DNA from 3 places in the Kitasatospora sp. NBC_00070 genome. Region 3 is predicted to be linked to each of the others. Evidence: riboswitches for the same ligand, from Rfam matches in the RefSeq annotation. Region 3 holds a riboswitch; each other region holds the start of a gene.

Region 1 (10,214 bases), 6.1 Mb from region 3:
TCCGCCGCGTACTCGTACTGCCGGCCGACGCACCCCTTCGAGATGGTCTCCTGCAGCACCGTCTCCCCCGGGTAGGCGGCGCCCTTCGCCTCGTAACCCGGCACCGGGACCGCCCCGAACACCTCGCCGTGGTGCGGCTCGCTGCACGACACCACGGTGAACCGCTGGACCACCTTGCCCTGCTCCTCGGTCCGCTCCTGCACGCAGTCGCCCGGCTCCAGGCTGAAGACGTTGGTCGTGCTCCCGATGTCGTCGAAGTCGCCCTTCGCCACGAACACCCCCGCCATGCCGATGATCAGCAGGCCCCACAGGCAGGAGAGCACGATGCCGGCCACGGCCAGCCCCTTGCCGCGCTGCGGACGGCGGCGGATCTGCCCGAGCGCACCGATGCCGAACCCGAGGCCGAGCACCCAGAGGAAGCACCCGAACCCGAGGATCCCGAGCACCAACGAGGTGATCGCCAGCCCGTTGGTCCCCTGCGGTGGCGGCGGCGGCCCGTTCCAGTACCCCTGGCCCCACGCGGCCGGCGCCCCGACCGGGTACCCGGGCGCGGCCGGCGGCGGGTACGCACCGGTCTGGGCGTACGGACCGGTCTGGGCGTACGGGCCGGTCGGCGGCGCGTACGGATCGGCGGGCGCCGCGTACGGGTTCGCCTCGGCGACCGGCGGCGCGAACGGGTTCGCGTCCGCCGGGGGCGCGTACGGGGAGCTCTCGGTGGGAGCCGGAGCGGGTGCCGGGGCACCGTCGGAGCCGGACGGCGGGGACCAGGCCGCCGAGCTGTCGGGGCTCGAACTGCTGGACGGGTCGGACTCGGACGACACGGTGGGACTCCCCCGGAGCTGCGGCGCCGGCGGGTCCGACGGCTGCGCGAATATAGCGGATCATCAGACCGCGCTCCCAATGGGATTCCGCCCTGCGGGACGGCTGTCGGTGGCAGGCCGTACGCTCACGTCCCATGACGAGCACCCCTGCGGCCACCGGCTGGACGGCCACCGGTCTGCGCTGGCGCGACGGCCTGCCCCGGCTCACCGCGAGCGCCGGGGCCCGGGTGCTGGAGCGCGAGGTCACCGCCGGTACCCGGATCGGCTGGACGGTGCTCGGCCCGCGCCGCTGCGTCGGGGTGCGGACGGCCCACCGGCACCACCCGTGCCCGCTCGCGGCGGAGCTGGAGCCGAGCGGGAAGGCGGGCCAGTGCCCGTCCTGCCAGGACGCCGACCAGGGGCTGGCGCTGGCCCGGGATCAGATCCTCGACGACGGGCGGACGTACCGGCTCTACCTGGCCTGGTTCGGGCCGGGGCTGGCCAAGGTCGGGCTGACCGCCGAGCAGCGCGGCACCGCCCGGCTGGTCGAGCAGGCCGCCCTGGCCTGGACGTTCGTCGCCCGGGGATCGCTGCCGGGCATCCGCCGGGCCGAGCTGACGGTGGCCCAGTCCGGGCTGGCCAGGGAGCGGTTCACCTCCCGGGCCAAGGTCGGCGGCTGGTGGCGGCTGCCCGCGCCGGACGAGCGGGCGGCGGCGGTGCACGAGCTGCGCGCCCGGGTGCTCCGGGTGCTGGCCGGCCACGGCGTCGAGCTCTTCCCGGCCGATCCGGTGACCGACCAGGTGGCCCTGTTCGGCCTGACCGCCGGGCCGCCCGCCGCGTACCGCGAGATCACCGCGCTCGGCCCCGGCGCCACCCTCGGCGGCACCCTGCACGCGCCGATCGGGCGCCACCTGTTCGTGACGCCCGATCAGGCGGACGCTCCCCCGCTGCTGCTGGACACCCGGCTGCTCATCGGCTGGTCCCTGCGGCCCACCCCGCTCGCCTCCTGCACCGGGCTCGCCGAGCAGCTCAGGGCGCGGCCGGTCGAGCAGGCCGCACTGTTCTGAGCAGCGGCGTCAGGGTGCGGGCACCGTCCGGAGGTAGGCCGCGAGCCGGGAGATCGCCGACGGGTTGCGCGGGCTCTCCACCAGGTCGACGTAGTCCAGCACGAAGATCCGGTCGTTCCGGACGGCCGAGACGTTGGCCAGCGGCGGGTACGACCTGAGGAACTGCCGCTTGGCGTCCGCGCCGGTCTCCCCGTAGTTGTTGATCACGATCACCTCGGGGTCCCTGGCCACCACGCTCTCCCACCCGACCGTGGTCCAGGAGTCGCCCAGGTCACCCATCACGTTCCGCCCGCCGGCCTTGCCGATGATCTGCTCGGGCGCCGCGAACCGGCCGGCGGTGAACGGCTTGTCCTGGCCGCTGTCGTACAGGAAGACACTCGGCCGCCGGGCGGGCGCCCCGGCCTCGACCCCGGCCACCTCCGCCTGGAACTCCGCGGTCAGCTGCCGGGCCTTCGGCTCGACGTCGAAGATCTTCCCGAGGTTGGCCAGGTCCGCGTAGAGCGCGTCCAGCGGCGGCATCACCCCGCGCGCCTTCTCCTTGCCGTTCCGGCAGGACTCGGTGAGGGTGTAGGCGCCGACCCCGAGCTTGCCCAGGCCCTCGGGGGTGAGCCCGGTGGTGTCGTTCCAGCCGTAGTTCCAGCCCGCGAAGACCAGGTCGGCCTTGGCGTCCAGCACCAGTTCCTTGGTGATCTCCTTCTTGGACAGCCACTTGGTGCGGTCGTACTCCGCCGCCCAGGGCACCTTCGCCAGGTCGCCCTTCTCGTCCGGCATCACGTAGCCCGCCATCCGGTCGGCCAGTCCGAGCGACAGCATCAGCTCGGTGATACCGATGTCGTTCGTCACCACCCGGGCCGGCTTGTGGTGGTACGTCAGCGGGGTGCCGCAGTTGTCGACGGTGACGGGGTAGTGCGGCGAACCCGCGCTCTCCGCCGAAGGGGTGACCTCGGCGCCGCAGGCGGTCAGGCCCAGGGCGAGCACGGCGGTGGCGGCCAGGGCGCGGCGGGGATGGGTGAGCAAGGTGTCCGTCCTCATCAGGGTGCGGTCGATCAGGGGTGCGGTGGATCAGGGGCGCAGTCGGTCGAAGAGCAGTTGGACGGCGCCGGTCACCGGGTGCCGCACCGGGTGGGCCCGGACCCCGAACACCTCGGCGAGCAGGTCGGGCGAGAGCACCTCCCCGGGCGGTCCCGAGGCGACGATCCGGCCGGCCGCGATCACGTACAGCAGGTCGCAGTGCGCCGCCGCGAGGTTGAGGTCGTGCAGCGCCGTCAGCACGGTCAGGCCGCTGGAGCGGACCAGCGAGAGCACCTCCAACTGGTGCGCGATGTCCAGGTGGTTGGTGGGTTCGTCCAGCACCAGCACCGCCGGCTGCTGGACCAGCGCCCGGGCGATCAGCACCCGCTGCTTCTCCCCGCCCGAGAGGCTCAGGAAGCCCCGCCCGGCCAGGTGCTCCGCCCCGACCTCGGCCAACGCCCGCGCGCAGCCCGCCGCCTCGTCCGGGCCGGGTGCGCCGAAGCCGCGCCGGTGCGGCAGCCGTCCCATCCCGACCACCTCGGCGACCGTGAAGTCGAACTCGGCCACCGTCTCCTGCGGCAGCGCGCCGACCCGGAGCGCGCCCTCCCGGGGCGTCAGGCCGTGCAGGTCGTCGCCGTCCAGCCGGACGGTGCCGGCCGCCGGGCGCAGCGCCCGGTAGACGCAGCGCAGCAGGGTGGACTTCCCGCTGCCGTTCGGCCCGACCAGGCCGAGCACCTGCCCGCTGGCGGCCCGTACGGTGACCTCGTGCACCAGCCTGGTCCCGGCCAGCTCGACCGAGACCTCCTCGATGTCGACGCGCATCAGCGTCCCCTCCCCCGGGCGGCCATCAGCGGCCGCCGAAGCTGTAGCCGCGCCGCCGCATCAGCAGCAGGAAGCACGGCACCCCGAGCACGGCGGTGACCACCCCGACCGGCAGTTCGGCGGGCGCCAGCAGCAGCCGGGAGACGATGTCCACCCAGACCAGCAGCACCGCGCCGAGCAGCGGAGCCACCGTCAGCACCCGCCGGTGGTCGGCCCCGACCAGCATCCGGGCCAGGTGCGGGACCATCAGCCCGACGAAGCCGATCGCCCCGCTGACCGCGACCACCGTGCCGGTGACGGCGGCGGTGACCACGAACAGCGCCCGGCGCAGCCGGGCGGCGTCCACGCCGAGCGCGGCGGCGGTCTCGTCGCCCATCGCCAGCGCGTCCAACTGCCCGGCGGAGTACCGCAGGTAGCCGAACCCGGCCAGCACGGTGCCGGCGGCGATCGGGACGGCGGCCCAGGTGGCGCCGCCCAGGCTGCCGAGCAACCACATCATCGCCGTCCGGGCCGCCTCGCCGCGTTCGGCGGAGAACACCATCAGCGAGGTGACGGCGGAGAACCCGTACGCGAGCGCGGTGCCGGTGAGCACCAGGCGCAGCGGGGTGAGGCCCTCGGCGGTCCTGGCCACCGCGTAGACCAGCACCATGGCGGCCAGCGCGGAGGCGAACGCGGAGGCGGAGAGCGCCCAGACGCCGAGCGAGGCGAACGCGCCGAGCAGCAGGACGGCGTTGGCGCCGACGGCCGCACCGGAGGAGATCCCGAGCACGAACGGGTCGGCGAGCGCGTTGCGCACCATGGCCTGGACGGCGACGCCGGTCACCGACAGCCCGGCCCCGACCACGGCGGCCAGCACCGTCCTGGGCAGCCGGATCTCCCACACGATGGTGTAGCCGGCCAGCTGGTCGGCGCTGATCCGACCACCCGTCAGACCGGCCCGCAGGTACTCCACCACCGCTCCCCAGCTGATCCCGGACGAGCCCAGCGCGACGCCGCAGACCAGCGAGACCAGCAGGGCGACGGTCAGCCCGGCGGCCAGCACCGGGGTCCGGGCGGGCGGGTGGGCGGCGGCCTTCGGCGTCGGTGCGGCTACGGCGGTGCTCACGGCTGCCTTCGGTCGGGCCGCGGGCGTACGGGACGACGCGCCGGGGCCGCCCGGTCGGCGCGGACCTGAAGGTCCGCGCGGGCGTGCCGTGCCGCATCCCCTCGCAGTCCGCGGCGAGTTGTCGGGAGGTCAGCGCCGCCGAGGGCGATCGGGCTCACGGACCCTCAGGGGCCCGTCCACCGTTGCGGGTCAGCGCCGGACTTCCACCGGACTTTCCCCTCGGGACGCTCTCGCAGCATAACAACACCGTCCGTCCCGGTAAGGGGTCAACGGCTGTGGTGCCCGGCACACCCGCGCGCTTCCGCCGACCCGGTCGGGCGGGCGCGTAGCGTGGCACCACCTGGAGCGAAAGGGCGTCGGCACCGTGACGACAGCACTCGACGGCAAGGTCGCGCTGGTCGCGGGGGCGACCCGGGGCGCGGGCCGGGGCATCGCCGTCGAGCTCGGCGCCGCCGGAGCCACCGTCTACGTGACCGGGCGCAGCACCCGGGGGCGGCGCTCCGAGTACGACCGCCCCGAGACGATCGAGGAGACCGCCGAACTGGTCACGGCGGCCGGCGGCCGGGGCATCGCGGTGGTGACGGACCATCTGGTCCCCGCGCAGGTCGCGGCCCTGGTGCAGCGGATCGACGGCGAACAGGGCCGGCTCGACCTACTGGTGAACGACATCTGGGGCGGCGAACGGCTCTTCGAGTGGAACAGCCCGGTCTGGGAGCACGACCTCGACAACGGCCTGCGCCTGCTCCGGCTCGCGGTGGAGACCCACGCGATCACCAGCCACCACGCGCTGCCGCTGCTGCTGCGCACGCCGGGCGGTCTGGTGGTGGAGATGACCGACGGCACGGAGGAGTACAACCGCACCCGCTACCGGGTCTCCTTCTTCTACGACCTGGCCAAGTCCGCCGTCCTGCGGATGGCCTTCTCACTCGGCCACGAGCTGGGCCCGCGCGGCGCCACCGCCGTCGCGCTCACCCCCGGCTGGCTCCGCTCGGAGCTGATGCTCGACACCTTCGGGGTCACCGAGCAGAACTGGCGGGACGCGATCGCCCGGGTCCCGCACTTCGGCATCTCCGAGACCCCTTCGTACGTCGGCCGCGCCGTGGTGGCCCTGGCCGCCGACCCCGACGTGGCGCGCTGGAACGGGCAGTCCCTGTCCAGCGGCGCACTCGCCCGGGTCTACGGCTTCACCGACCTGGACGGCAGCCGGCCCGACGCCTGGCGCTACCTGGTCGAGGTCCAGGACCCGGACCTGCCCGCCGACCCCACCGGCTACCGCTGACGGTCCGTCACCGGCACACCGTCCGGGGGCGACTTCCTCCTCGGTACCCCTTCCGGCAGCGCGCACGGATCGCCATGCTGGGCACCATGAGCGAACCCGAGGACGGCGGCGTCTTCCGCTGGGAGACCTACCGGAGCAAGTACGAGGGGTCGTCCGACTGGGGCGACTACGTGGTCGTCACCGTGGGACACGTGCTGACCGTCGGGGCGGTGGCGGTCGCCGCGCCCTGGGCGGCCCTGGTGCTGGGCGGGATCCTCGTGACGTTCTGGGGCGTGCTGCTGGTGCCGCCCTGGCTGGGCGAGCGGAGGGCCGTCGAGCGGGCCGAGATCCGGCCGGGGCCCCCGCCGGTGCTCGTGCTGGTGCGGGTCGACGGCCGGGAGAGCAGCCACCCGCTCGACTCGGTCGGCCGGCTGCAGCTGATCCGTACCGGGCACCGGTCCATGGACAATCCCGACGGCGGCCAACGGGTGCTCGAACTGCACGTGGGCGGCAAGGTCCACCGCACCCGGGCCGCGTTCGACCATCCGGAGCACGACCCGGGCCTGCTGGCGGCGGCACTGCGCCGGGCCTGCCCCGGTGCGGTCGTGGCGGAGTACGCGGACCGGAGGACGTGGGTGTCGGACAGCGAGTGACCGCCCCCACCGCGCTCAGGTCAGTACGGTGCTGCGCAGCAGGTGACCGCGCAGCGCATCCTGGTCGATCTCGACGCCGAGGCCGGGGCCGGTCGGCACGGCCACCGTTCCGTCGTGGGCGCGGATCGGCGGCTGCACCACGTCCGTGCGGAAGTACCGGTCGGAGCCGGAGAGGTCACCGGGGAGGGTGAAGCCGGGCAGTGCGGCCAGGGCCAGGTTCGCCGCCCGGCCGATGCCGAACTCGTGCATCCCGCCGCACCAGACCGGCACGCCCGCCTGCTCGCACAGGTCGTGGACGGCGCGGGCCTCGGTCAGGCCGCCGAGGCGGGAGACCTTGATGTTGACGATCCGTCCGGCCCCCAGGGCGAGCGCGGTCCGGGCGGTGTGCACGGTGGTGACGGACTCGTCCAGGCAGACCGGGGTGGCCAGTTCGCGCTGCAGGCGGGCGTGCGCCAGCAGGTCGTCGGCGGGGTAGGGCTGCTCGATCATCGCCAGGCCCAGGCCGTCCAGCTCCCGCAGCACCGCGTGGTGCGAGGGGTGGTCCCGGTAGGCGCCGTTGGCGTCCACCTGGAGCGGGGTGTCCGGGAAGCGCTCGCGGACGGCGGCCACCGGTGCGGCGTCCCAGCCGGGGGCGATCTTGAGCTTGACCCGCCGGTAGCCCTCCGCCACGTACCGCTCGACCTGGGCGAGCAGTTCCTCGACGCCGGGCTCGATGCCGAGGCTGACCCCGACCGGGACGGCGGCCGCGGTGCCGCCGAGGGTGTCGGCCAGCGAGCGGTCCTGCCGGCGGGCGAACAGGTCCCAGCAGGCGATGTCCAGTGTCGCCCGGGCGAACCGGTTGCCCTGGATGTGGCCCCAGGCCGTCGGCAGGTCGGTGGGGTGCTGCCAGCCGGCGCCCAGCAGGGCCGGGGCGAAGTAGTCGGTCAGCGCGTTCCAGCAGCTGCGGAGGTTCTCCGGCCCGTAGAACGGGTCGGTCGGGCTGGCGCACTCCCCCCAGCCGGTGGCGCCGTCCTGGTCGGTGACCCGGGCCAGGATGTGGTCCAGGTGGTCCTTGCGGTGACTGCTGGTGGTGAACGGGCGGAGCAGCGGCAGCCGGACCACGAACAGGTCGACGCGCACGATCCGGATCGCGTCGACGACCGTCCCGGGTACGGGTATGGCGAGGGGAAGGGCGGGTGAGACCAGCAAGAGTTCTCCGAGGTCGGGTGAGTCGGGGGCGGGCCGGGGTGCGACCGAGAGAGCGGCCTAGCCGCGGTCGGGCTCACCGGTGGACCGGGCGGCCGTGATCGCGGCGCCCAGCACCGCCCGGTCGTCGAAGGGCAGGCTGACGGCGCCGATCTGCTGGCCGCTCTCGTGACCCTTGCCGGCGATCAGCACGGTGTCGCCGGCCACCGCCCGGGCCACGGCGGCGGCGATGGCCTCGGCCCGGTCCGGGACGACCAGCAGCTCGGCCCGTTCGGCTGCGGGCACGGCGGTGGCCCCGGCCCGCATGGTGGCCAGGATCGCCAACGGGTCCTCGGACCGGGGGTTGTCGGTGGTCAGCACGGCGGTGTCGGCGAACCGGGCGGCGACCCCGCCCATCACGGACCGCTTGGCGGTGTCCCGGTCCCCGCCGCAGCCGATCACCACGTGCAGCCGTCCCGGGGTGACCGCCCGAAGGGTCGTCAGGACGGCCTGCAGCGCGTCGGGTTGGTGGGCGTAGTCCACCACCGCCAGGTACGGCTGCCCGGCCTCGACCCGCTCCACCCGCCCAGGTACGCCGGTCACCGCGCCGATCCCGGCCACCACCCGGTCCAGCGGCAGGCCCGCCGTGACCAGGGCCGCGACGGCGCCCAGCGCGTTGGCCACGTTGTAGCCGCCGGGCAACGCGATCCGGGCGTCCGCCCCGGCACCGTCGGGGCCGAGCACCCGAAACGTCGAACCGTCCGCCCGCAGCAGGACGTCCACCGCCCGCCAGTCCGCACCGGGGTCGCCCTCGGCGGAGAACGTCACCACGGGCACCCCGGCCTCGTCCTTCAGCCTCCGCCCGTACGGGTCGTCGACGTTGACCACCGCGCGCCGGCAGCGTTCCGGGGTGAACAGGACCGCCTTGGCGCGGTAGTAGTCCTCCATGTCGGGATGGAAGTCCAGGTGATCGTGCGTCAGGTTGGTGAACACCGCGACCTCCAGCACCAGCGCGTCCACCCGGCCCAGCCGCAGCGCGTGGCTGGACACCTCCATCGCCAGCGCGTCCGCGCCGCGCTCCGCCAGCACCGCCAGCAGCGCGTACAGCTGCGGCGCCTCGGGGGTGGTCAGCTCACCGGCGAACCGTTCGGCACCGAGCCGTCGCTCCACCGTACCCAGCAGGCCGGGGGCCCGGCCGGCCCCGACCAGGCCGCCCTCCAGCAGATAGCAGGTGGTGGTCTTCCCGTTGGTGCCGGTCACGCCGAAACTCAACAGGCCCTCCGCCGCCCGCCCGTAGAACCAGCTGGACAGCTCCGCCAGCCGCGACCGCAACCCGGTCACCACCAGCACCGGCACCCCGCACCCGCCCAGCCGCTCCGCCGCGGCCGCCTCCGCCAGCACGGCCACCGCCCCGGCCGCCCGCGCCGCCCCCACCGCCTCCCGGACCTCCACCCGGCTGTCGGGGAGCACCACGTACAAGTCCCCCGGCAGGACCGCCGAATGACTGTGCGTGATCCCCGTGACCGGGACGTCACCCGAAGCCCCTGGAACACCCAGGAGCCCGGCTATCCGTTCGAGCGGGACGGTGTGCAGGCGCTCCGGACGAGGCAGGAGCGCGGCGGGGGAGCTTTCGGTTCGTGACACGCCCCTGACGTTATCCCTACGAACGGCCCGCGCGAACACCGATCACCCCGAAGGCCCGCCCGAGGGAACGCGGAACTCCCCGCCCCGCCCCGCCGTTGGCGCTGCGGGAGGGTGAGGCGATGAGGACGCGCAGGAAGGACCGGCACGTACCGGGCCCCGAGGAGCCCTGGAACGAGATCGTCCCGGGCCTCTGGATGGGCGGGCACATCTGGACCGACTGCCTGGGGGACCTCCAGTCCGTGGTCGTCGGGTCGGAGTTCGACCTGGTGGTCAGCCTCTTCTCGGCCCCCGGCCACGGCCCGTCCCCCGACGTGGAGCACCTGGTCGGCACGATGCCCGACGAACCGCTCACCGCCGCCCAGCTCCGCACGGCCGCATCGCTCGCCACCGCCGTGGCGGACGCCGTCCGCGCCGGCCGCACCGTCCTCGTCCGGTGCCACTCCGGCTACAACCGCTCGGGGCTGGTGATCGCTCAGGCCCTGGCCGGCCTGGGCCACGACATGGACCAGGCGATCACCCTGATCCGCCGCCGCCGCTCCCCCGCCGCCCTCAACAACGAGACCTTCGTGCAGTACCTCACCACCGGCCTGCACCTGGCCGCCCAACTCAGCGACCTGACCGCCCACGCCTGAACCGCCCTTCCCTCTAACGGAGTTCAGCCGGACGGTGGCAGGCCCCGCTACGGGGTGG
Region 2 (10,214 bases), 3.4 Mb from region 3:
CGCGCTGTGCGACGGTGGCACGCCCGAGGAGATCGAGGCGGCCTACACCCGGCGGGGCGGCGGCGGTCCGGACGACGCCCGGTTCGCGCTCGGGATCGCCGGGCTGACCGAGGCCGGACTGGTGGAGCCGGTCACCGACTGAGCCGGTCGGCGTGCCCGGGTGCCCGGGCTCCGAGGCGCCGAGGTGACACACCGGACGCGGGCAGGCCCGGCGGCCGGGCATGCTGAGCGGAGCGTGCCAGGGAGTCCAGACCTCCCGGCCCGGTATCGCTGCCTTCCGGTGGAGGTTCGCTGAATGTCCGTCATGTCCCCGCCCTCGCCCCGGCTCCTCGCCCCGCCCGGGCCGACCGGTGCCGAGCCGTCCGGCGGCACCCGGTTCGGTCTGCTCGGACCGCTCCAACTCCGCTGCGGCGAACGGGAGATCGAGCTGTCGGCGGCCAAGCAGCGGGCGCTGCTGGCGCTGCTGGCGATCAACGTCAACCGGCCGGTCCAGGTGGACCGGATCATCGCCGAGCTGTGGCAGGCCGACGAGCCCGAGAGCGCCCGGAAGACCCTGCAGGGGTACGTCTGGCGGCTGCGCGGCCTGCTCGGCAAGGGGGCGGTGCGGACCACCGGCAGTGCGTACACCCTGCTGACCGAGGCCGGCTCGATCGACGCGGTGCGGTTCGAGACGCTGGCGGAGTCCGGCCGGGCGGCGCTCCGTACCGGCGACCACGGGCAGGCCGGCCGGCTGCTGCGCGGTGCGCTGGAGCTCTGGCGCGGTCCGGCGCTGGTCGACGTGCCGCTCGGGCCGAGCGTGTTCGGGTACGTGAGCCGGCTGGAGGAGGCCAGGGTGCTGGCCGCCGAGGGTCTGGTCGAGGCGGAGCTGGCGCTGGGCCGGCATGCGGAGGTGCTGCCCGTGCTGCGCGGTCTGGTGGCGGAGCACCCGCTCCGGGAGCGGCTGCGGTCCCAGCTGATGCTGGCGCTGCTGCGCGACGGGCGGCAGGCCGAGGCGCTGGCCGCGTACGGCGAGCTGCGGGACCTGCTGATCGAGGATCAGGGGCTGGACCCGGGCCGGGCGGTGACCGAGCTGCACCGGCGGATCCTGGCGGGCGACCCGACGCTGCACCTCGGCTGAGGCCGGTCGGCCCGGGACACGCCGGAGGGGCGCGGGGAGAACCCCGCGCCCCTCCGGTGGTGTCGCGGCCTAGAAGTCGTCGTCGAAGGCGACCGAGCCCTCGACGGCGGTCTGGTAGGCGCTGACCCGGCGCTCGAAGAAGTTGGTCAGCTCCTGCACGTTCTGCAGCTCCATGAAGCCGAACGGGTTGCTGGAGCCGTACCGGATCGGCATGCCGAGACGGGCCAGCCGCTGGTCGGCGACCGCCTGCAGGTACTCCCGCATCGAGGCGGTGTTCATCCCCGGCAGGCCCTCGCCGCAGAGGTCCTCGGCGAACTGGAGCTCGGCCTCGACGGCTTCCTCCAGCATCTCGGTGACCTGCTTGGCCATCTGGTCGTCGAAGAGGTCGGGCTCCTCCTGGCGGACGGTGTCCACCACCGAGAAGGCGAAGTCCATGTGCATGGACTCGTCCCGGAACACCCAGTTGGTGCCGGTGGCCAGACCGTGCAGCAGGCCCCGGGACCGGAACCAGTACACGTACGCGAAGGCGCCGTAGAAGAACAGGCCCTCGACGCAGGCCGCGAAGCAGATCAGGTTGAGCAGGAAGGCCCGTCGGTCGTCCTTGCTCTGCAGCGAGTCGAGGTGGTCGACCGCGTTCATGTACTTGAAGCAGAACTGCGCCTTCTGGTGGATGGAGGGGATGTTCTCCACCGCGTCGAAGGCCGCCGCCCGGTCCTCGGGATCGGGCAGGTAGGTGTCGAGCAGCGTCAGGTAGAACTGGACGTGCACGGCCTCCTCGAACAGCTGCCGGGACAGGTAGAGCCGGGCCTCGGGCGAGTTGATGTGCTTGTAGAGGCTCAGCACCACGTTGTTCGAGACGATCGAGTCACCGGTGGCGAAGAAGGCGACCAGGCGGCCGATCATGTGCCGCTCGCCCTCGCTGAGCTTGGCGAGGTCGGCGACGTCGGAGTGCAGGTCCACCTCCTCGACGGTCCAGGTGTTCTTGATCGCGTCGCGGTACTTGTCGTAGAACGACGGGTACCGCATCGGACGGAGCGTCAGCTCGAAGCCCGGGTCGAGCAGCATCTTCTCGCGGTCGGTGGTGCTCACTGGCAGGCCTCGCAGGACTCGGGGTTCTCCAGGGAGCAGGCGAGCGCCGCCTCCTCCTCCGGAGTGAGGGTGGTCGGGGTCGCCACGACGACCGGCGCGGACGGCGCCGGGACGACGGCCTTCGCCCCGGAGGAGGAGGCGGCCTGGGCGATCCGGGTGGCCGGGCGCGAGCGCAGGTAGTAGGTGGTCTTCAGACCGACCTTCCAGGCGTACGCGTACATCGAGCTCAGCTTGCCGATGGTCGGCGCGGCCATGAAGAGGTTCAGCGACTGGCTCTGGTCGATGTACGGCTGCCGGGCGGCGGCCAGGTCGATCAGCGCCCGCTGCGGCAGCTCCCACGCCGTGCGGTAGAGCGAACGGACCTCGGTGGGCAGCCAGTTGAGGTCCTGCACCGAACCGTTCGACTCGCGCAGCGCGTCCCGGGTCTGCGCGTCCCAGACGCCCAGCTCCTTGAGCTCGCGGACCAGGTACGGGTTGACCTGGAGGAACTCGCCGGAGAGGGTCTCGCGCTTGAACAGGTTGGACACCTGCGGCTCGATGCACTCGTAGACACCGGCGATCGAGGCGATGGTCGCGGTCGGCGCGATCGCCAGCAGCAGCGAGTTGCGCAGGCCGGTCTCGGCGATGGTGGCGCGCAGCGCCTCCCAGCGCTCGGTCCACTGCGGGGCGGTCTCGAAGTGGTCGACGTGCAGCTGGCCACGGGCGGCGCGGGTCTCCGCGTACGCCTCGTGCCGGCCGAGCTGCACGGCCAGCTCGCTGGAGCGCTCGTAGGCGACCAGCATGATCCGCTCGGCGATCAGGGTGGAGAGCTGCTTGGCCTCGGCCGAGTCGAAGTCCAGCCGGAGCTGGAAGAAGACGTCCTGCAGGCCCATCACGCCCAGGCCGACCGGGCGCCAGCGGGAGTTGGAGGTGCCCGCCTCGGTGGTCGGGTAGAAGTTGATGTCGATGACCCGGTCCAGGAAGGTCACGGCGGTGCGCACGGTGGCGTCCAGCCGGTCCCAGTCCATCGCGTTCAGCAGGTCGGCCGCGGAGGCGCCGATCGCCACGTGGGCACCGAGGTTGACCGAGCCGAGGTTGCAGACCGCGGTCTCGGAGTCGTCGGTGACCTCGATGATCTCGGTGCAGAGGTTCGAGGAGTGCACGGTGCGGCCGGGCACGGCGGTCTGGTTGGCGGCGCGGTTGGAGGCGTCCTTGAAGGTCATCCAGCCGTTGCCGGTGGTGGCCAGGGTGCGCATCATCCGGGCGTACAGGGTCTGCGCCGGGATGGTGCGGACGGCCTTGCCCTCGGCCTCGGCCTTCAGGTACGCGGCGTCGAAGTCGGCGCCCCAGAGGTCGACCAGCTCGGGCACGTCGACCGGGGAGAACAGCGACCAGTCGGCGTTGGCGTTCACCCGGCGCATGAACTCGTCCGGGATCCAGTGCGCCAGGTTCAGGTTGTGGGTCCGGCGGGCCTCCTCGCCGGTGTTGTCGCGGAGCTCCAGGAACTCCTCGATGTCGGCGTGCCAGGTCTCCAGGTACACGCAGGCGGCACCCTTGCGGCGGCCGCCCTGGTTCACCGCGGCGACCGAGGAGTCCAGGGTGCGCAGGAACGGGACGATGCCGTTGGACTGGCCGTTGGTGCCGCGGATCAGGCTGCCGCGCGAACGGATCCGGCTGTAGGAGAGGCCGATGCCGCCGGCGTGCTTGGAGAGCCGGGCGATCTGCGCGTAGCGGCTGTAGATCGAGTCCAGGTTGTCCAGCGGCGAGTCCAGCAGGTAGCAGGAGGACATCTGCGGGTGCTTGGTGCCGGAGTTGAAGAGGGTCGGCGAGGAGGTCAGGTACTCCAGCCGGCTCATCAGGGTGTAGAGCTCGGCCACCTCGGCCACCGACTGCTCGGTGTCGCCGACCGCGAGACCGGCGGCGACCCGGAGCAGGAAGTGCTGCGGGGTCTCGATCACCTTGCGGGTGATCGGGTGGCGCAGCAGGTACCGGGACTGCACGGTGCGCAGGCCGAAGTACTCGAAGCGGTCGTCACCGCGCTGGTCGATCAGCGCGTCGAAGGCGTCGGCGTGCTTGGCCACCAGGGCGGCCGTGACGTCGCCGATCAGGCCCTCGGTGTGGCCGACCACGATCGAGGCGGAGAAGGAGAGCGCGCCCTGGCCGATCGCCTCGTCCTGGATCTCCAGCGCGAGCAGGCGGGCGGCGAGCTTCGAGTACTGCGGGTCCTCGGCGATCATCGAGGCGGCAGCCTCCACGGCCAGTCCGCGCAGCTCGGCGAAGTCCGAGTTGGCGTTCCGGCCGCGCAGCGCAGCGGCCGCGACGTGGCCGGGGTCCACCTGGGGCAGGTCGATGCTGCGGTCGGTGAGCAGCCGAAGCAGCGCAGCACCTGGATCGGTCTGGGCGGAGTCGGCAGAACCCTGGGAGGGCAGGGCAACTGAGGCAGCGATGGTCAAGGCGCTTCTCTCCTGGCGGCGGCGGTCGGCGAGGGGCACCGGACCCGTCAGGGCGCAGGGGAAGGCAGCGCGGAACACCTCACGGCGCGCGCGAACCACCCCCCGGCCCACCCGCGAGGCCCGGACGATACTGCTGTGCTGCATGGCGACTGCGGGGAAGCCCTGTGGCACACGGTCGGCAGGTCATCGGACTTGCGGGAACCTGCTGGAGGAGCCCGCTCACCGCTGCGGGGCAGTCCCGGAATCACACCGGGTTCCCCTGCGTCGACAGCGAAAGCGAGCATACATGTAGTGGTGCCTGGCTCGTGTAACCCCACATCTTGTGTCGTGTCGTGTAGCGCATGAGTAGCCTGCAGTGACCGGCGGCGTGCCGTGCCGGACCGTGGGACACCTCTGTCCAGCGGATTGGGCGATGGCCTAGGATCTGCGCTCATGAGTGATGGGGCGGGAATGAACAACGGTGGATACGGTCCGCCGCCGGGGCAGGGGCAGTCGTCGTACCCGCAGTATCCCGGGTACGGGCCGCCGCCGACCGAACCGAACTGGGAGCAGCTCGCGGAGCAAGCCGCGGGCGAGCAGCGTCGGAAGACCCGCAACCGGATCCTGTTGGGTGTCGGTGCGCTGCTGGTGGTCGGCGCGCTGACGGCGGTCGCGGTGACCGTGTCGCGCTCCGGCAAGGACGACCCGATCGCCCTCCCCAGCCAGAGCGCCTCGCCCAAGGCGTCCGGACCGGCGAAGCCCTCGGCCTCGGCCGGCGAGGACGAGAGCACGAAGGCGATCTGGGACGTCACCACCGACAAGGCTCCGGTCACCTCGACCGCGTTCTTCCCGGAGGACTCGCTCACCATCAACGGTCACACCTGGGTCCGCCGCGCGGTCGCCACCACGACACCGTGCTGGAACGCCACCATCGGCGGCCTCGGCGACGTGATCGCGGGTCAGGCCTGCCAGCAGGTGTTCCGGGCGACCTACGCGTCCGGCGACAGCGCGATCGTGGTCGGCGTTGCGGTGTTCGACAAGAAGCTCCAGGCGGAGACCGCGATGACCAAGTACAAGGGGCACATCAAGGGACTCCCGGCCGACGACGTCAAGGAGTTCTGCCAGACGGTCGGCTGCGCCAGTACCCACGGCTCGCTCGGCCGGTTCGCCTACTTCACTTCGGCCGGCTCGGCCAAGGCCGGGGGGACCACGGCTGACCAGACCGCGACCGACAGTGGCCCGGCGTTCGCCGACCACCTGCGTGAGCTGTTGACCCAGCGCGCGCTGTCACAGCCCCACAGCTGACAACGGGAGACGCGGGGTCGGTCGCCTCGCCTCGCCCCGGTACTGTCTCCCTGTCGGGATGATCAAGCGTCAGGGGGATGGGTGTGATACCGGCGGGGGTGCTGCGGAGCAAGGCCGTCAAGGTGACCGCGGCGGGGCTGGCCGTCGCCGCTCTGTGCACGGCGGTGATCGCGGTCAGCTCGGACGATCCGCTGCCGGGACCGGTTGGGCTGGCGCCCTTGCCGACCCTGTCCGGACCGCCATCCTCCCGAGCACCCCGGGTGCCGACGGCCGAGCTCGGAAAGGTCCTGCTGGAGCGGGACCCGAAGGCTTCGCCCAACGCCCGCTCGGTCTACCAGATGCTTGCGGACCTCGAGCGGGACGCCCGTGCGGGGAAGCCGCGCGGCACCGTCGTCGGCCAGCACGTCGAGGTGCAGAACGAGCTCTACAACCCCTCGTACGGTGACTACGCGGGGACCAAGACCGCCGGGTACTACTACAAGAAGGCGATCGACATCACCGGCAAGCTGCCGGGATTCGTCGAGGCCGACCTCGGTCCCGGCTACGGACAGAGTACTTGGGGGGTGGGGAACCCCCGGTCCTACTCGAAGGACAAGTGGCCGTCCTGCTCAGCCAAGTGGCAGTACGCCGACGACGCCGTCGACCTGCTGACGGCGGTGTGGTCCGGTCACCCGCGTCCGGACGACGGGACCTACGGGGCCAGTGGCGTGCAGCAGAACTGCGACGGCACCACCACGATGCTCCCGGACAACGGTGGTGGCCCGGCAGGCATCGTCGGGATGTCCTTCCACGAGCCCTACCCAGGCTCGCCGACCAAGTCCTTCGACCGGGTGCTGTGCGAGAACTCGCCTGCGGCGACCGACCGCGGCTGGTTCGGCCGGGTGGTGGACGAGAGCTCGGGCACGGCCGAGAACCGGGCTCTGATGGAGGACCTGCGCTACCTGGCCGACCACCTGGAGTACCTGGCCGCGCACGACGTTCCCGTTCTGTACCGGCCGTACCACGAGATGAACGTGCCGGGCTGCAATCGGAGTTTCTGGTGGTCGGGACAGTCGGGCACCGATTTTCAGAAGCTGTGGAAGATCACCTACCGCTACCTGGTGGAGACCCGGGGACTGCACAACCTGATCTTCGTCTGGACCCCGGTCTCCTGGGACGGCGCCCCCGGCGTCGACCCGTGGGGCTACTATCCCGGCGCGCAGTACGTCGACGTGGTCGGGGTGGACGACTACAGCGGCAGCCCGCGGGACCCGATCGGCACCGGCGAGGTGTGGACCAAGCGCTACTACGACGGTCTCGCCGCGTACAACAAGCCCCGGATGCTGGCGGAGTCCTTCGCCGTACCGGTGAACTCCCGGCAGAAGGACACCCTGAAGCGGACACCCTGGACGGTCTGGACGGTCTGGGGGCAGTCGCTGACGGAGAAGAACGTGACGCCGGGCCAGGTGGTCAACTCCAGGGCCGACGTCAAGGAGACCTACAACAGCCCGATGGCGATCACCGGGGGCTACGGGCGCTTCGGGGTGAACTTCGACTGGTCCGCCCTGCACATGGGATGAGTTTGGTAACGATCCGCGGCCCTGTGCATACGAGTGCGGGTTGTGACGGATCAATGTGGGAACCTTTTTGGGTTTGACCGATCCGACGGCTGCCCACTACCGGGTCCGGCCGGGGGACTGCGATCTGAGGGAAGGTGAGGTCCGGTGTCGACTTCGGTGCTGGGGTACGCCGGCCGACACGTACGTACGGTCGGCTGGGTCGCCGCCTGTTGGGGCGTGGTGCTGCTCCTCTGGTCGGCCTACAACTGCTTCTGGCAGGTGGGCTTCACCACCTTCGTACAGGGGATCTTCTACTACGGGGTCAGCGACGGTGCGGCCCAGGCCGAGACCAACGGGCTCAACTACGGGGTGATCTACCTCGGTTCGGCCTGGCTGATCCTCAACGAGCGGTACTGGGCCAGGGGCGTGGTGATCGGCGTCGCGCTGGTCGAGGGCTACAACCGCCTGCGCAGCCTGACCGGTGCGCTGTTCGACGCCCCGCAGCGGGAGTGGTTCACCGGTACCACCGAGGGCTTGCTCAAGCTGCTCACCTTCGTCGTCGGCCTGTCGGTCACCACGGTGTTGGTCGTGCTGCTGACCAGGTCGTTCCTCGGCGAGAGCAGCCAACCGACCCGTGCCCGGGTGGACTTCGCCCCACAGCCCGCATTCCAGCAGCCGTACGGTCAGGGGCCGGCCTTCGGCCAGGCACCGCAAGCCGGGTACGGATATCCGCAGCCGTTCGCCCCGACCCCTCCCTTCGCCCCGGCCCCGCCGCAGTCGGCCTGGGGCGGGCCGCAGCAGCAGCCGGTGCCGCACGACGGCCCCGCGCAGGCAGCGCCGGTCCCGCAGCAGGCCGCTCCGCAGGTTGCCGCCGATCCCTCACCGATCGCGCAGCCGACCGAGCCGACCGCATAGCGGACCGTCGGAACCCCGTTCACAGGAGTCTGGACTGACATGACGACAGCGCCCGTGCGGCCCGTGCCCGCGATCTCCCGTGAGGCGAAGCGGCTGGCCGAGCGGCACCAGGACTGGAAGCCCGGCCTGCTCCCGTTCTACATATCCTTCCTGGTGATCTTCGGTTTCTCGGTCTGGTCGTTCGTTCCGAACCCGAGCCCGCTCGGTTGGGTGCTGACCATCGTCTGGTCGATGCCCGTGATGGGCGTCCTGATCGGTTTCCAGGGCGTCCTGATGGTTCGTCGGCGGCTTCGGAAGGTGGCGCAGATGGTGCCGCCGGCCCCGGCCGAGGACGACTTCCTGATCGTGCTGGTGCCCACCATCGGCCGGCACGACACCTATCCGGCGCTGGAGCGCTCGGTCCTCTCCTACGTTGACCACCTGCCGGCCTACTTCCCGTGGCTCCGGGTGGAGATCCTGACCGAGGAGGGCTGCGCAGCGGGGGAGAAGATCGACGAGCTGGCGGCTCGCAGCCCGTTGATCCGGGTGGTCACCGTCCCGAAGACGTACCAGACTCCGAACGGCACCAAGTTCAAGGCCAGGGCCAACCACTACTCGCACGAACTCCGGATTGCCGAAGGCGACGCGGAGGACGACGTCTGGGTCCTGCACATGGACGACGACACCGGTGTGGGCCCGGACACCGCCGCCTCGGTCGCGCAGTTCATCAACCGTCAGCGCAGGGCCGGCGACGACGCCAAGCACATGGCGCAGGGGATCCTGACGTACCCGCGGGAGAACGCGGTCAACACCTTCACCTGGCTGGCGGACGCGATCCGCCCGGCCGACGACATCGCGCGGTTCCGGGCGATGACGGGGACCGGCACCCCGACTGCGGGGGTGCACGGCGAGCTGCTGCTGATGCGGGCGTCCATCGAAGCGACCATCGGGTGGGACTTCGGGCCCGACACGATCGTCGAGGACGCTCAGCACGCCCTGAACTTCTGCACCCGCTACCCGGGCCGCAGCGATTGGTTCAACGGGCGTTGCTACGGCGCTTCGCCGGCCGGTCTGAAGGACTTCATCAAGCAGCGCGAGCGGTGGGCCTGGGGCCTGGTGGCGCTCTGCTTCAACCGCTCCATCCCGTTGAAGTACCGGGTCTTCATCGGCTTGGGCATGGTCAGCTGGGTGCTCGGCCCGCTTCAGCACGTCGGGCTGATCCTGTTGATCGCCTGGTTCACCGGGACGATGAACACCTCGCCCGTCACCCAGTCGGTGGTCTTCATCTGGGCGATCAACTTCGCCTACGTGATCTGGACTTACTGGGAGGGCCTGCGCCTCAACGCGCTCTCCTCGGCCAGCTACCGGCGCAAGTGGTGGGAGCCGATCGCGATCGTCGCGCTGATCCCGGTCTTCTCCTTCCTGGAAGGACTCGGTGGACTGCGTGGACTGATCAAGTTCCTCCGCCGCGAGGAGAACCAGTTCGTCGTCATCGCAAAGCCGGCCTGAGCAGGCTCAAGGAATCTCGTGAAGCGTCTCGTCATATTCGCGGCCCCGGTGCTGGTCGTCGGGGTCACCGTCGCGGTGCCGTTCGTGTTCGGCAACCATCCGCTCAAGTTCGACAAGGTGGCGGCGAGGAGCGGGAGTTCGATCTCGCCCGATCCTGGCCCCGGGGTGGTCGTCGCCGGGTCCGGCGGGCAGTCGCCTGCCGCCAGCCCGAGTCCGTCCGACACCTACCAGGGGCCCAGAGTGGCCAAAGCCTGGCAGCAGGGGGCGCCGGAGTGGGGCATCCAGGTCTACTGGCTGGACGACCCGGCGGACCCGGAGAACTTCGTCCAGGGCAAGGCCGACCGCATCATC
Region 3 (10,214 bases):
GCTGGGTCATCGGATGCTCCTCGGTCGGGCCTGCGGTCGGCTGTCCGGGCTCGGGTGTTCCCGGCCCAGGGTAGGCCGGGGCCGCGCGGGCCCGGCGGATTCCGCGCCGGAGCATTCAGGTGGCGCCGCCCGCCCGGGTGTCAGTCGCCGGCCGCCGGGGTGAAGTGGACCGGGGCCTCGAAGTTGGCACGGCGGGCGGCCCGCCGGAAGACGGTCAGGACGGCCGGGCCGACGATCAGCACGCACAGGCCGGTGGTGACGGCCCGCCCGGTGTCCCAGCCGAGCGAGGTGGTCAGGTCGAAGAGCAGGTAGCGGTGCCACTGCTCGGTGAACGGCAGCCCCGGGAGGTAGGCGATCGAGCTGTTCGGGTCGAGCGAGAACGGCCAGAACGAGAGGTTCAGCAGGAAACCGAAGAGGTAGCCGGAACCGGCTCCGTAGACCGCCAGCATCACCGCCTCGGCCCGGCCCCGCAGCTTCGGCAGCAGCCCGGCCAGCAGGCCGACGAAGGCGCAGCCGAACATCTGGTACGGCATCCAGGGCCCGACACCGCCGGTGATCAGGGCGGAGGCGAACAGCGAGGTGCAACCGAGGGTGAAGCCGAAGCCGGGGCCGAACACCCGGCCCGCCAGCACCAGGACGAAGAAGACGGTCTCCACCCCGGCGGTGCCGGCCCCGAGCGGACGCAGACCGGCGTTGACGGCGGACAGCACGCCGAGCATGGCGAGCGCCTTGGCGTCGATGCCGCCAGCCGAGATCTCGGCGATCACCACGGCCAGGACCAGGACCAGCAGCGCGCCGAAGATCAGCGGCGGTGCGTACGCCGAGCCGAACTTCCCCGGGGCGACGACGAACGGCCAGAGGAAGGCGACCAGGCCGATGAACGCGGCCAGCGCCACCACCAGGCGGGCCCGCCCGGGGAGCCGGACCGCGACGCGGGCGGCGGCGGTCATCGGACGGCCTCCGTCGCGGCGAGCGCCAGGCCGACCTGACGGGTGGTCAGGTAGCGGAGCGGGGCGAGGATCTTGGCGGTCTGCGGGGCGAAGGTGGGGGAGGCGACGATCACCTCGGCGGTCGGGCCGTCGGCGACGATCTCGCCCTCGGCCAGCACCACCACCCGGTCGGCGGCCACCGCGACGAACTCCACGTCGTGGGTGCAGACCAGCACGGCGCGCCCCTCGGCGGCGAGCTGGTCGACGATGCCGGTCAGCGCCTCCTTGGCCTGGTAGTCCAGCCCCCGGGTGGGCTCGTCCAGCAGGACGACGGCGGGTGCGGCGGCCAGCTGGATGGCCAGCACCAGAGCCAGTTTCTGCCCCTCGGAGAGGTCGCGCGGGTGCGTGCCGTCGGGGATGCCGGGCGCGAGGCGGTCCAGGATCTGACGGGCCGTGGACCCGGCGTCCCGCGCCCCGTCCAGGTCCGCCTGGGCGAGCTCCTGGGCCACGGTCTCCAGGTAGAGCAGGTCGGTCGGGGTCTGCGGGACGAGACCGACCAGACGGCGGGCCTCGGCGGCGGAGACCCGCTTGGGGTCGACCGGCTTCGTCCCGGCCGTCCGGGTGACCCGGACGCTGCCGCCCTGGCGCGGCCCGGAGCCCTGCAGGGCCCAGAGCAGCGAGGACTTGCCCGAGCCGTTGCGGCCCATCAGCGCGGTGACCTGGCCGGCCCGCAGCTCCAGCGAGACCTCCCGGACGGCGACCACCCGGCCGTGCCGCACCACGATCCGTTCGGCGGACAACACTGCTGCGCCCAGGGCCGGTTCGGCGCGGGCGGGCGGGACGGGCAGCCCGGCCAGCCGATCCCGCAGCGGCCCGGCGGCCCGACGGGCGTCCCGGACGGAGAGCGGCAGCGGGCGCCAGCCGGCCAGCCGGCCGAGCTCCACCACGGGTGGGGCGATCGAGGTGTCGGCGAAGACCTCGGCCGGCGGGCCGTGCCGGACGGTGCCGTCGCCGGGCAGGTGGACGACCCGGTCGGCGTACTGGACGACCCGCTCCAGGCGGTGTTCGGCGAGCAGCACGGTGACGCCGAGGTCGTGCACCAGCCGGGTGATCGCGGCCAGTACCTCCTCGGCGGCGGTCGGGTCGAGGGCGGAGGTGGGCTCGTCCAGGACCAGTACCCGGGGGTGCGCGGTGAGCACGGAACCGATCGCGACCCGCTGCTGCTGGCCGCCGGAGAGCTCGTGCAGGCCCCGGTACCGCAGGTCGGCGAGGCCCAGCAGGTCGAGGGTCTCCTCGACGCGCTTCCGCATCACCTCGGCCGGGATGGCCAACTGCTCCATCGCGTAGGCGAGTTCCTCCTCGACCGTGTCGGTGACGAACCCGGCCAGCGGATCCTGTCCCACCACGCCCACCACGTCGGCGAGTTCACGCGGCGGGTGGTGCGCGGTGTCGCGGCCGTCCACGGTGACCCGGCCGCTGAGGGTGCCGCCGGTGAAGTGCGGCACCAGGCCGTTCACCGCGCCGAGCAGGGTGGACTTGCCGGTGCCGGTCCGCCCGACCACCAGGCAGAGTTCACCCTCGGGCACGGTGAGGTCGACCTCGTGCAGCACGGGGTGGTCGGCGCCGTCGTAGCGGATGCCGACCTGGTCGAAGCGGATCACTGGGTCACCTCGGTGGGCGTGCGGTCGGTACCGGCCTCGGCGGCCGTCCGGGGTCCTGGCAGGGCGGCCGGGGCGGCGGGACGGCCCGGCGGCGGGGCGATGACCCCGGCGAGGCCCGCCAGCAGCAGGGCGGCCACCGGCACGGGCGGCAGTCCGGGCCAGGTCAGCGGAGAGAGGGAGGGGTTGAGGTCGGTCGCGTCGTACCCCACGGTGACGCACAGCAGGGTCGCGGCGACCAGCCCGCAGGCCGCGACGCCCCACTCGGCGAGCCGCCACGGGTCCGGCCGGTAGCTGGTGCGCCGCACCCGGCGGCCGCCGAGCAGCAGACCCCCGGCGCAGAGCGCCGAGCCGACGGCCAGCGCGGGCAGCCCGAGCGCGGCGGGCGCGGTGCCGTCGAGCAGCCCGTACATCCCGGCGCACAGGCCCGTCATGCCGAGCAGCATCAGCGCGCCGGTGATCCGGCGGGACGCCCGGGTGGCGGTGCCGGCCCGGCCGTAGCCGCGCGAGTCCATCGCGGCGGCCAGGTGCAGCGAGCGCTCCAGCGCGTCCTCCAGGACCGGTACCACGATGCTGCGCAGAGCGCGGATGCCCTTGCTCCGGCCGGCTCTCAACCGTCGTGCCCGGACCACGCGTTGGACGCTCTGGACCAGTTGGGGCGCGACGCTGAGCGAGACCGTGACGGCGACGCCCAGCTCGTACAGCGCGCCGGGCAGCACCCGCAGGGCCCGCTTCGGGTTGGCCAGCGTGTTGGCCGCGCCGATGCAGCAGAGCAGGCAGGCCAGCCGCAGTCCGTCGGTGGCGGCCGAGAGGGTGGCCTCCAGGGAGACCGGGCCGCCGATCTGGATGCCCGCGTACCAGGCGGGGGTGGGGAGGTGCGGGAGCGAGAAGAGCATGTGGTCGTGCGGGGTGATGCCGGTGGCGAAGATGCACCGGAAGGTGACCCGGATCGCCACCACGGTCAGGGCCAGCCAGAGGTAGTACTTGAAGCCTCGGGCCCACGGGGCCTCGGTGCGGCGGGCGGTGACGACGTAGCCGAGCACGGCCAGCACCAGGAACAGCAGCAGCGGGTTGGTGGTCCGGCTGGCGGCGGTGCCCAGTGCGAGGGCCCAGATCCACCAGGCGACCGGATGGAGGTCGCGCGGGACCCGACGACCGGCGGAGGTGGGGAGTCGGGGCACCCGGATCACTCGGCCTGTCGTCGTCGGCGCAGTGCCGTGAGCCCGGTGGCGACGCCGAGCGCCACCACCAGGGCGACGCCGACGACGGCCGGGGCGATCGAGCCCGCCGAGTGCGGGGCGTCGGCGGTGGGTGCCGCGTCCACGGGCGTGGTGCCGGGGCTCGGTGCCGCGGTGGGGCTCACGGGGCCGGGTGCCTCGGTCGATCCGGACGGGGTGGGCGTCGGCGTCGGCTCGGTGGAGGTGCCGGGTGTGGGTGACGCACCGTCGGACGCGGTGGTCCCGCCGGGCTGCGGGGTACCGGCGCCCGCTGTGGCGGGCTTGGTGCCGCTGCCGCCGCTCGAACTACCGCCGGTGGTAACACCGTTGCCGCCACCGGCGGGTGGGGTGGTGGGCCGTTCGGGAGCGGGGCTCGGGGTGGTGCCGCCGGGGGCGGTGTTGTGGGCGCGGACGGTGTCGGGCGAGATGGTCGGCCGTCCCTCGGTCCCTTCGATGTCGGTGCCACCGAAGATCCACAGGTCCACGCTGCCGGGCTTCGGCTTGTAGCTCATCGCGCCCAACTGGCTGTAGGACCAGGTGTCCTGGCCCGGATCGGCGTGCCAGTAGGACCAGTAGGCCGCGGCGGGCGGGGTGAGCACGCACTTGTCCTGGTCGGGGGTCGGGTACTGCTTGCCGCCCTGGTGGCCGCTGTAGCCGATCCGGCAGATGAAGGCCGGGCCGTCGTGGCCCGTGCCGGTGGTCTTCCAACCACCTTGGTTCAGCAGGGCGTAGCCGGTGGTGGGGGTGGTGCCGCAGGAGCGCAGCAGCGGGCCGCCCCAGTGGCCGAAGTCCACCGCGAGCACCACCCCGGAGGTGGTGGTGCACTGGTCGATCGGCAGCGGCGAGGCGGTGGCCGGGGCCGCGCCCGCGCCGAGCCCGCCGAGGGCCAGCGCGAAGGTGGTGCCGGCCGCCCCGAGCAGCCTGCCCGGTCGGCGGATCACTGGTGACGCCCGGGCTTGGTGGCCGTCCGACGGCGGGTGGCGACCAGGATGGCGCCGCCCGCGACGGTGAGCAGCACGGCGGGGCCGACCAGACCGAGGACGTCGGTGCCGGTCCAGGCGAGGTCCGGGTCCTGCGGGCCGGCCGTGCTGTCCACGGGGCTTTCGGTGGAGGGTAGTTGGGTGGTGCTGGTAGCGGCTGCCGAGGGGGAAGTGGAGGCGGACTCGGACGGCGAAGCCGACGGCGGGGTCGAAGCGGAGGGAGAGGGCGACGTCGATGCCGAGGGCGAGGGCGAGGGCGAGCCGCTCGGGTACGGGGGAGTGGCGCCGAGGTCCCGCTTCAGCGTGCCGAAGGAGATCCCGGTGACGCCGCCGAGCGCCTGGGTGGAGGCGCGGACGTCCGAACCCTGCTGGCCGGAGGCCGCGACGTCGAAGCCGCCGTCGCCGTTCTGCCGGTCGGCGAGGAACTCGACCGCCTTGGCGATCGGTCCGGCGTAAGCGGCCTGACGGAGCGTCATCCCCTGCACGGCCAGCGCGGCCGAGTTGGTCGAGTTCCCGGCCGCGCCGGGGAAGCCACCGTCGGTCTCCTGCTTTCCGGCCAGCCAGGCCAGGCCCCTGTCGACGGCCTGGGCCGCCTCGTCGCCGGGGACCAGCGAGAGGGCCATCACGGCCATCGCGGTGCTGTCCACGTCGGCGTCGCCGGTGGCCGGGATCAGGCTGGGCCAGGAGCCGTTCGGCGTCTGCAGGCCGCGCAGGTAGGCGATCGGTGCGGCGGCGTTCGCCGTGTCGCCCGCCCGCAACTGGGCCAGCACCCCCAGGGACTGGGAGAACACCGAGGTGGCCCAGGTGTAGTTGCCGGCCTCCGCGCAGCCGAGGGTGTCGTCGGCGCGGGCGCAGATGGCCGCGTCGAGGGCGGCGATCAGGTCGTGGCCGCCGAAGTTGCGCGGGTCGCGGCCGACGATCTCGGCGAGCAGCGCCTCCTTGCCGATGGCGCCGCCGCCCGCGTACTCGGTGCCGATGCCGGTCCAGTCGTCGACGGTGCGGTCGTTGCCGTCCTTGCCCTGCTGGTCGAGGAAGTCGACGATCCGGCGCAGCGCGGTGTCGTCGGTACCGGTGGCGGCCAGCGCGTAGGCCCCGTCCACGGTGAGCCCGAAGTCGGCGAACCCGGAGTCGGGGAACGCCTCGTAGTAGTGCCCGCCGAGCAGGTGGGCCGGGTCGGTGAGGTAGCTGCCGCCCTTGGCGAGGTCCGGCGTCCTGGCCGGCTTCGGGATGGGTGGGGTGTCGGTGCCGGGGTTGTGCGAGACGGTGCTGAGGTCGGTGCCGGTCAGGGCGAGGACGGCCTGCTCGGTGGCGGGGACGTCCGAGTCGGGGGTCCACTCGTCGGGGGCGAAGCCGCCGTCCTTGTTCTGACGGGTGCCCAGCCACGCCTTGGCGGCGGCCCGTTTGGCGTCCTGGCCGGTGGCCTTGAGGGCCTGGGCCGCCGTCGCGGTGCTGCCGGTGTCGCCGGAGGCGCCGACGTAGGGGACGTACGAGCCGTCGGCCTGCTGGCCGGCGCCGAGTTGGGCGGCCGCCTGCTGCACCGTCAGGTCGTGGCCCCCGGCGGCACGCAGGGCGAGGACGGCGAGGGAGGTGCCGGACGGGTCGGACTCGCAGTGGCCGCCTGCGACGATCATGGAACCGGCGATGCCGCCGTCCGCGCACCGGAGCGCGTCGAAGCGGGCGAGCGTCGAGCCGGGCGGGGTCACCCCGCCGCGCAGCAGGGCGATCACGCCGAACGCCTGCACCCAGGGCGAGGCCGCGCCGTGGAAGTCGCCTGCGGCGGTGCACTTGCCGTTCTCGCCCTGGCCGGTGCACACGTGGTCGGTCAGCGCAGCGAGCAGGTCGTGGCCGCCGAACGCCCGGGGGTTGCCGCCGGTGCTTTCGGCGACCAGGGCCAGCAGGGCGGCGGCGCGGGAGTCCGGCGTGGAGCCCGGGCCGTCCGGGTACAGGAACTCGTCCGTGTGTGCCTGGAGGTACGCGACCACCTTGCGCAGGGCCGGGTCCTGGGTGCCGGCCGCCGCCAGCGCGATGGCGGTGAAGGAGGTCCGGGGGAGGTCGGGGCCCTCGAACGCGACGTTCTCCAGGTGGTCGCCGCCCACGAGTCGGCCGGCCAGCCAGGCCGCCGCTGCGGCGGGGTCCCCGGCCGCAGGCGGAGTGCTGGGACTGGGCGACGGCGAGGCGGACGGGGACGGGCTCGCGCTGTTCTTCGCCCGGACCGAGTCCGGGGTGAAGGACGGTGCGCCGTCGGTGCCGCCGACGTCGGTGCCGCCGTACACCCAGGCCTCGACCTCGCCCGGCTCCGGCCTCTGCGTTCCCGCGCCGAACTGGCTGTAGGTCCAGCCCTGTTGGCCGGGCTCGGCGATCCAGTACGACCAGTAGGCGGTGGCCTGCGGGGTGTTGACGCAGTTCTCCTCGGCCGGGGTCGGGTACTGGGCGCCGTTGCCGAAGGTGCCGGTGCCCAGGCGGCAGACGAAGGCGGGGCCGTCGTGCTCGGTGCCGGTGGTGGTGAACCCGGCGTGGTGCAGCAGGTCCATGCCGGTGGTGGGGTGGGCGTCGCAGCCCCGGACCACGCCGCCGCCCCAGTGGCCGAAGTCCACGGCGACGATCGCGCCGGTGCCGGCGGTGCAGTCCTCGATCGGGTCGGCGGCGGCGCTGTCCGGGTGGCCGAGCAGCACGGTGCCGCCCGCGGCGACCGCGACGGAGGTGGTGAGCAGCAGGGACGCCAGTCCCCGGCCTCCCTGACGCGTACGAATGCTGCTGACCCTCACGGCGACTCCTCGATCGGTCGGCGCTGGGTGGGACGGCGCAGCCGACAGGCTCCGAGGAGGAGAGGGTTCCTGCTGGACCGCGTCGTAGTCCGCGACGACGCACGTAGTGCTGACAAGCACCTCGCCGTAGGCATTCCGGCTCACCCTCCCCGGTTGGGGCGGGTCCACGGTTGCGGGTCAGCGCCGGATTCGGACCGGCTTCCCCTACAGGTGAGGATGAAAAGCGGTTCATCAGACCATGGGGCCGCGCGGCCAGTCAACGAGGCGTCATATCGCCTTCGACACATCGTCGCCGGTCCCGGGGCGGGGGCGCCGTGGCAGGCGCCTCCGCCCCGGGCGCCGGGGCTCAGTCGGTCAGTTCGGCCCGGACCAGGTGGGCGGCCGCGACCAGGCTGTCCAGTGAAGCCCGGGTCTCCGGCCAGCCCCGGGTCTTCAGACCGCAGTCGGGGTTGACCCAGAGCCGATCAGCGGGGATCGCCGCCAGGCCCGCGCGGAGCAGGTCGGCCGCCTCGGCGGTGCTGGGCACCCGGGGCGAGTGGATGTCGTAGACACCCGGGCCGACCTCGCGCGGGTAGCCCGCCTCGGCCAGCTCGTGGGCGACCTCCATGTGCGAGCGGGCCGCCTCCAACGAGATGACGTCGGCGTCGAGTTCGTCGATCGCGGTCATGATCGCGCCGAACTCCGCGTAGCACATGTGGGTGTGGATCTGGGTGTCCGCCCGGACCCCGGAGGTGGAGAGCCGGAACGCCTCGGTGGCCCAGGCCAGGTACGCCGGACGGTCGGCCGTGCGCAGCGGCAGGGTCTCCCGCAGGGCGGGCTCGTCCACCTGGATCACGGCCGCGCCGGCCGCCTCCAGGTCGGTGACCTCGTCGCGCAGGGCGAGCGCCACCTGGCGGGCGGTGTCGCCGAGCGGCTGGTCGTCGCGGACGAACGACCAGGCCAGCATGGTGACAGGACCGGTGAGCATGCCCTTCACCGGACGGTCGGTCAGTTCCTGGGCGTAGCGGAACCAGTCGACGGTCATCGGGGCGGGCCGGGAGATGTCACCCGCCAGCACCGGCGGCCGGACGTACCGGGTGCCGTAGGACTGCACCCAGCCGTGCCGGGTGGCCAGGTAGCCGGTCAGCTGCTCGGCGAAGTACTGCACCATGTCGTTGCGTTCGGGCTCACCGTGCACCAGGACGTCCAGGCCCGCCTTCTCCTGGTAGGCGATCACCTCCCGGACCTCGGATTCCATCCGGTCCCGGTAGCCGGCCTGGTCGAGCCGGCCGGCCCGCAGGTCGGCCCGGGCCGTGCGCAGCTCGGTGGTCTGCGGGAACGAGCCGATCGTGGTGGTCGGCAGCAACGGCAGGCGGAGCCGGGCCCGTTGGGCGACGGTCCGCTCGGCGTACGGCTGCGGGCGGCGGCCGTCCTCGGCGGTGGTCGCCGCGACCCGGGCCCGGACCGCCGGGTCACGGGTGACCGCGGAACCGGCCCGGGAGGCCAGGTCGGCACGGTTGGCGGCCAGGTCGGCCGCGATGGTGTCGGTGCCCTCGCGCAGGCCCCGGGCGAGCAGGGTGACCTCGGCGGTCTTCTGCTCGGCGAAGGCCAGCCAGCGGGAGATCTGCGGGTCCAGGTCGCGCTCCCGGTCGCTGTCCAGCGGGACGTGCAGCAGCGAGCAGGACGGGGCGACGTCGACCCGGTCGGCCAGCCCGAGCAGGGTGGCCAGCGTGCCGAGGGACTGCTCCAGGTCGTTGATCCAGACGTTGCGGCCGTCCACCACGCCGGCGATCAGCCGCTTGCCGGGCAGGCCGCCGACGGCGGCGAGTTCGGCCAGGTTGGCGGCGGCCGGGCCGGTGAAGTCCAGGCCGACGCCCTCGACCGGGGACTTGGCCAGCACCTTGAGCGCTTCACCGGCCCGGTCGAAGTAGCTGGCCACCAGCAGCTTCGGACGCTCCGTCAGGGCGCCCAGCTCGCGGTAGACCCGGGCGGCGGCGCCCAGTTCGGCGGGGGTGCGGTCCTGCACCAGCGCGGGTTCGTCCAGCTGGACCCAGTCGGCCCCGGCGGTCCACAGCTCGGCCAGCAGTTCGGCGTAGACCGGCAGCAGCCGGTCGAGCAGGGTGATCGGCTGGAAGTCCGCGGCCACGCCCGGGGCCGGCTTGGCGAGCAGCAGGTAGGTGAGCGGCCCGACCAGCACCGGTCGCGCGCGGTGCCCGAGCACGACGGCCTCGCGCAGCTCGGCGACCGCCTTGGCGGGGTTCGCCGCGAAGACCGTGTCCGGGCCCAACTCGGGGACCAGGTAGTGGTAGTTGGTGTCGAACCACTTGGTCATCTCCAGCGGCGCGACGTCCTGGGTGCCACGGGCCATGGCGAAGTAGCCGGCCAGCGGGTCGGCGTCCACGGCGGCCCGGTGGCGGGGCGGGATGGCGCCGACCGCGACGGTCGCGTCGAGCATGTGGTCGTACAACGAGAAGTCCCCGGTGGGTACTTCGGTGACACCGGCCTCGGTGAGTCGCCGCCAGGTGTTGCGGCGCAGGCCGGCGGCGGTGGCGTGCAGGGCGTCGGCGTCGACGCGGCCGGCCCAGTAGCCCTCGACCGCCTTCTTCAGTTCCCGGTTCGGGCCCTGCCTCGGGTAGCCGTACACGGTGGCCTGCGGAGCGGTGGAACGCGTGGTCACGGAACTCTC

Evidence for each region. A riboswitch is a leader RNA that binds a small molecule or an ion and turns the genes downstream of it on or off. The one in region 3 is predicted to bind cobalamin.
Region 1: another riboswitch for cobalamin. It lies ahead of OHV05_RS33360 (FecCD family ABC transporter permease); the one in region 3 lies ahead of OHV05_RS06110 (prenyltransferase/squalene oxidase repeat-containing protein).
Region 2: another riboswitch for cobalamin. It lies ahead of OHV05_RS21765 (ribonucleoside-diphosphate reductase subunit alpha); the one in region 3 lies ahead of OHV05_RS06110 (prenyltransferase/squalene oxidase repeat-containing protein).

Annotation. Positions count from the first base shown of each region.
Region 1 is NZ_CP108247.1:7,360,844-7,371,057, reverse strand. Features, by position in the region: gene OHV05_RS33380 (DUF4190 domain-containing protein) at 1-821, opposite strand, end outside; gene OHV05_RS33375 (DUF2797 domain-containing protein) at 956-1,867, shown strand; gene OHV05_RS33370 (ABC transporter substrate-binding protein) at 1,877-2,899, opposite strand; gene OHV05_RS33365 (ABC transporter ATP-binding protein) at 2,930-3,700, opposite strand; gene OHV05_RS33360 (FecCD family ABC transporter permease) at 3,726-4,805, opposite strand; cobalamin riboswitch at 4,931-5,052, opposite strand; gene OHV05_RS33355 (SDR family oxidoreductase) at 5,170-6,084, shown strand; gene OHV05_RS33350 (hypothetical protein) at 6,171-6,716, shown strand; gene menC (o-succinylbenzoate synthase) at 6,732-7,904, opposite strand; gene OHV05_RS33340 (UDP-N-acetylmuramoyl-L-alanyl-D-glutamate--2,6-diaminopimelate ligase) at 7,962-9,524, opposite strand; gene OHV05_RS33335 (protein phosphatase) at 9,644-10,156, shown strand; gene OHV05_RS33330 (maltokinase N-terminal cap-like domain-containing protein) at 10,204-10,214, opposite strand, start outside.
Region 2 is NZ_CP108247.1:4,710,884-4,721,097, forward strand. Features, by position in the region: gene OHV05_RS21750 (aKG-HExxH-type peptide beta-hydroxylase) at 1-142, shown strand, start outside; gene OHV05_RS21755 (BTAD domain-containing putative transcriptional regulator) at 296-1,117, shown strand; gene OHV05_RS21760 (ribonucleotide-diphosphate reductase subunit beta) at 1,187-2,182, opposite strand; gene OHV05_RS21765 (ribonucleoside-diphosphate reductase subunit alpha) at 2,203-4,638, opposite strand; cobalamin riboswitch at 4,798-4,939, opposite strand; gene OHV05_RS21770 (hypothetical protein) at 5,071-5,922, shown strand; gene OHV05_RS21775 (glycoside hydrolase family 26 protein) at 6,000-7,481, shown strand; gene OHV05_RS21780 (hypothetical protein) at 7,626-8,375, shown strand; gene OHV05_RS21785 (glycosyltransferase family 2 protein) at 8,415-9,863, shown strand; gene OHV05_RS21790 (glycoside hydrolase family 113) at 9,882-10,214, shown strand, end outside.
Region 3 is NZ_CP108247.1:1,288,871-1,299,084, reverse strand. Features, by position in the region: gene OHV05_RS06135 (VOC family protein) at 1-10, opposite strand, end outside; gene OHV05_RS06130 (ECF transporter S component) at 141-950, opposite strand; gene OHV05_RS06125 (ABC transporter ATP-binding protein) at 947-2,590, opposite strand; gene OHV05_RS06120 (energy-coupling factor transporter transmembrane component T) at 2,587-3,768, opposite strand; gene OHV05_RS06115 (hypothetical protein) at 3,774-4,742, opposite strand; gene OHV05_RS06110 (prenyltransferase/squalene oxidase repeat-containing protein) at 4,742-7,549, opposite strand; cobalamin riboswitch at 7,657-7,790, opposite strand; gene metE (5-methyltetrahydropteroyltriglutamate--homocysteine S-methyltransferase) at 7,896-10,205, opposite strand.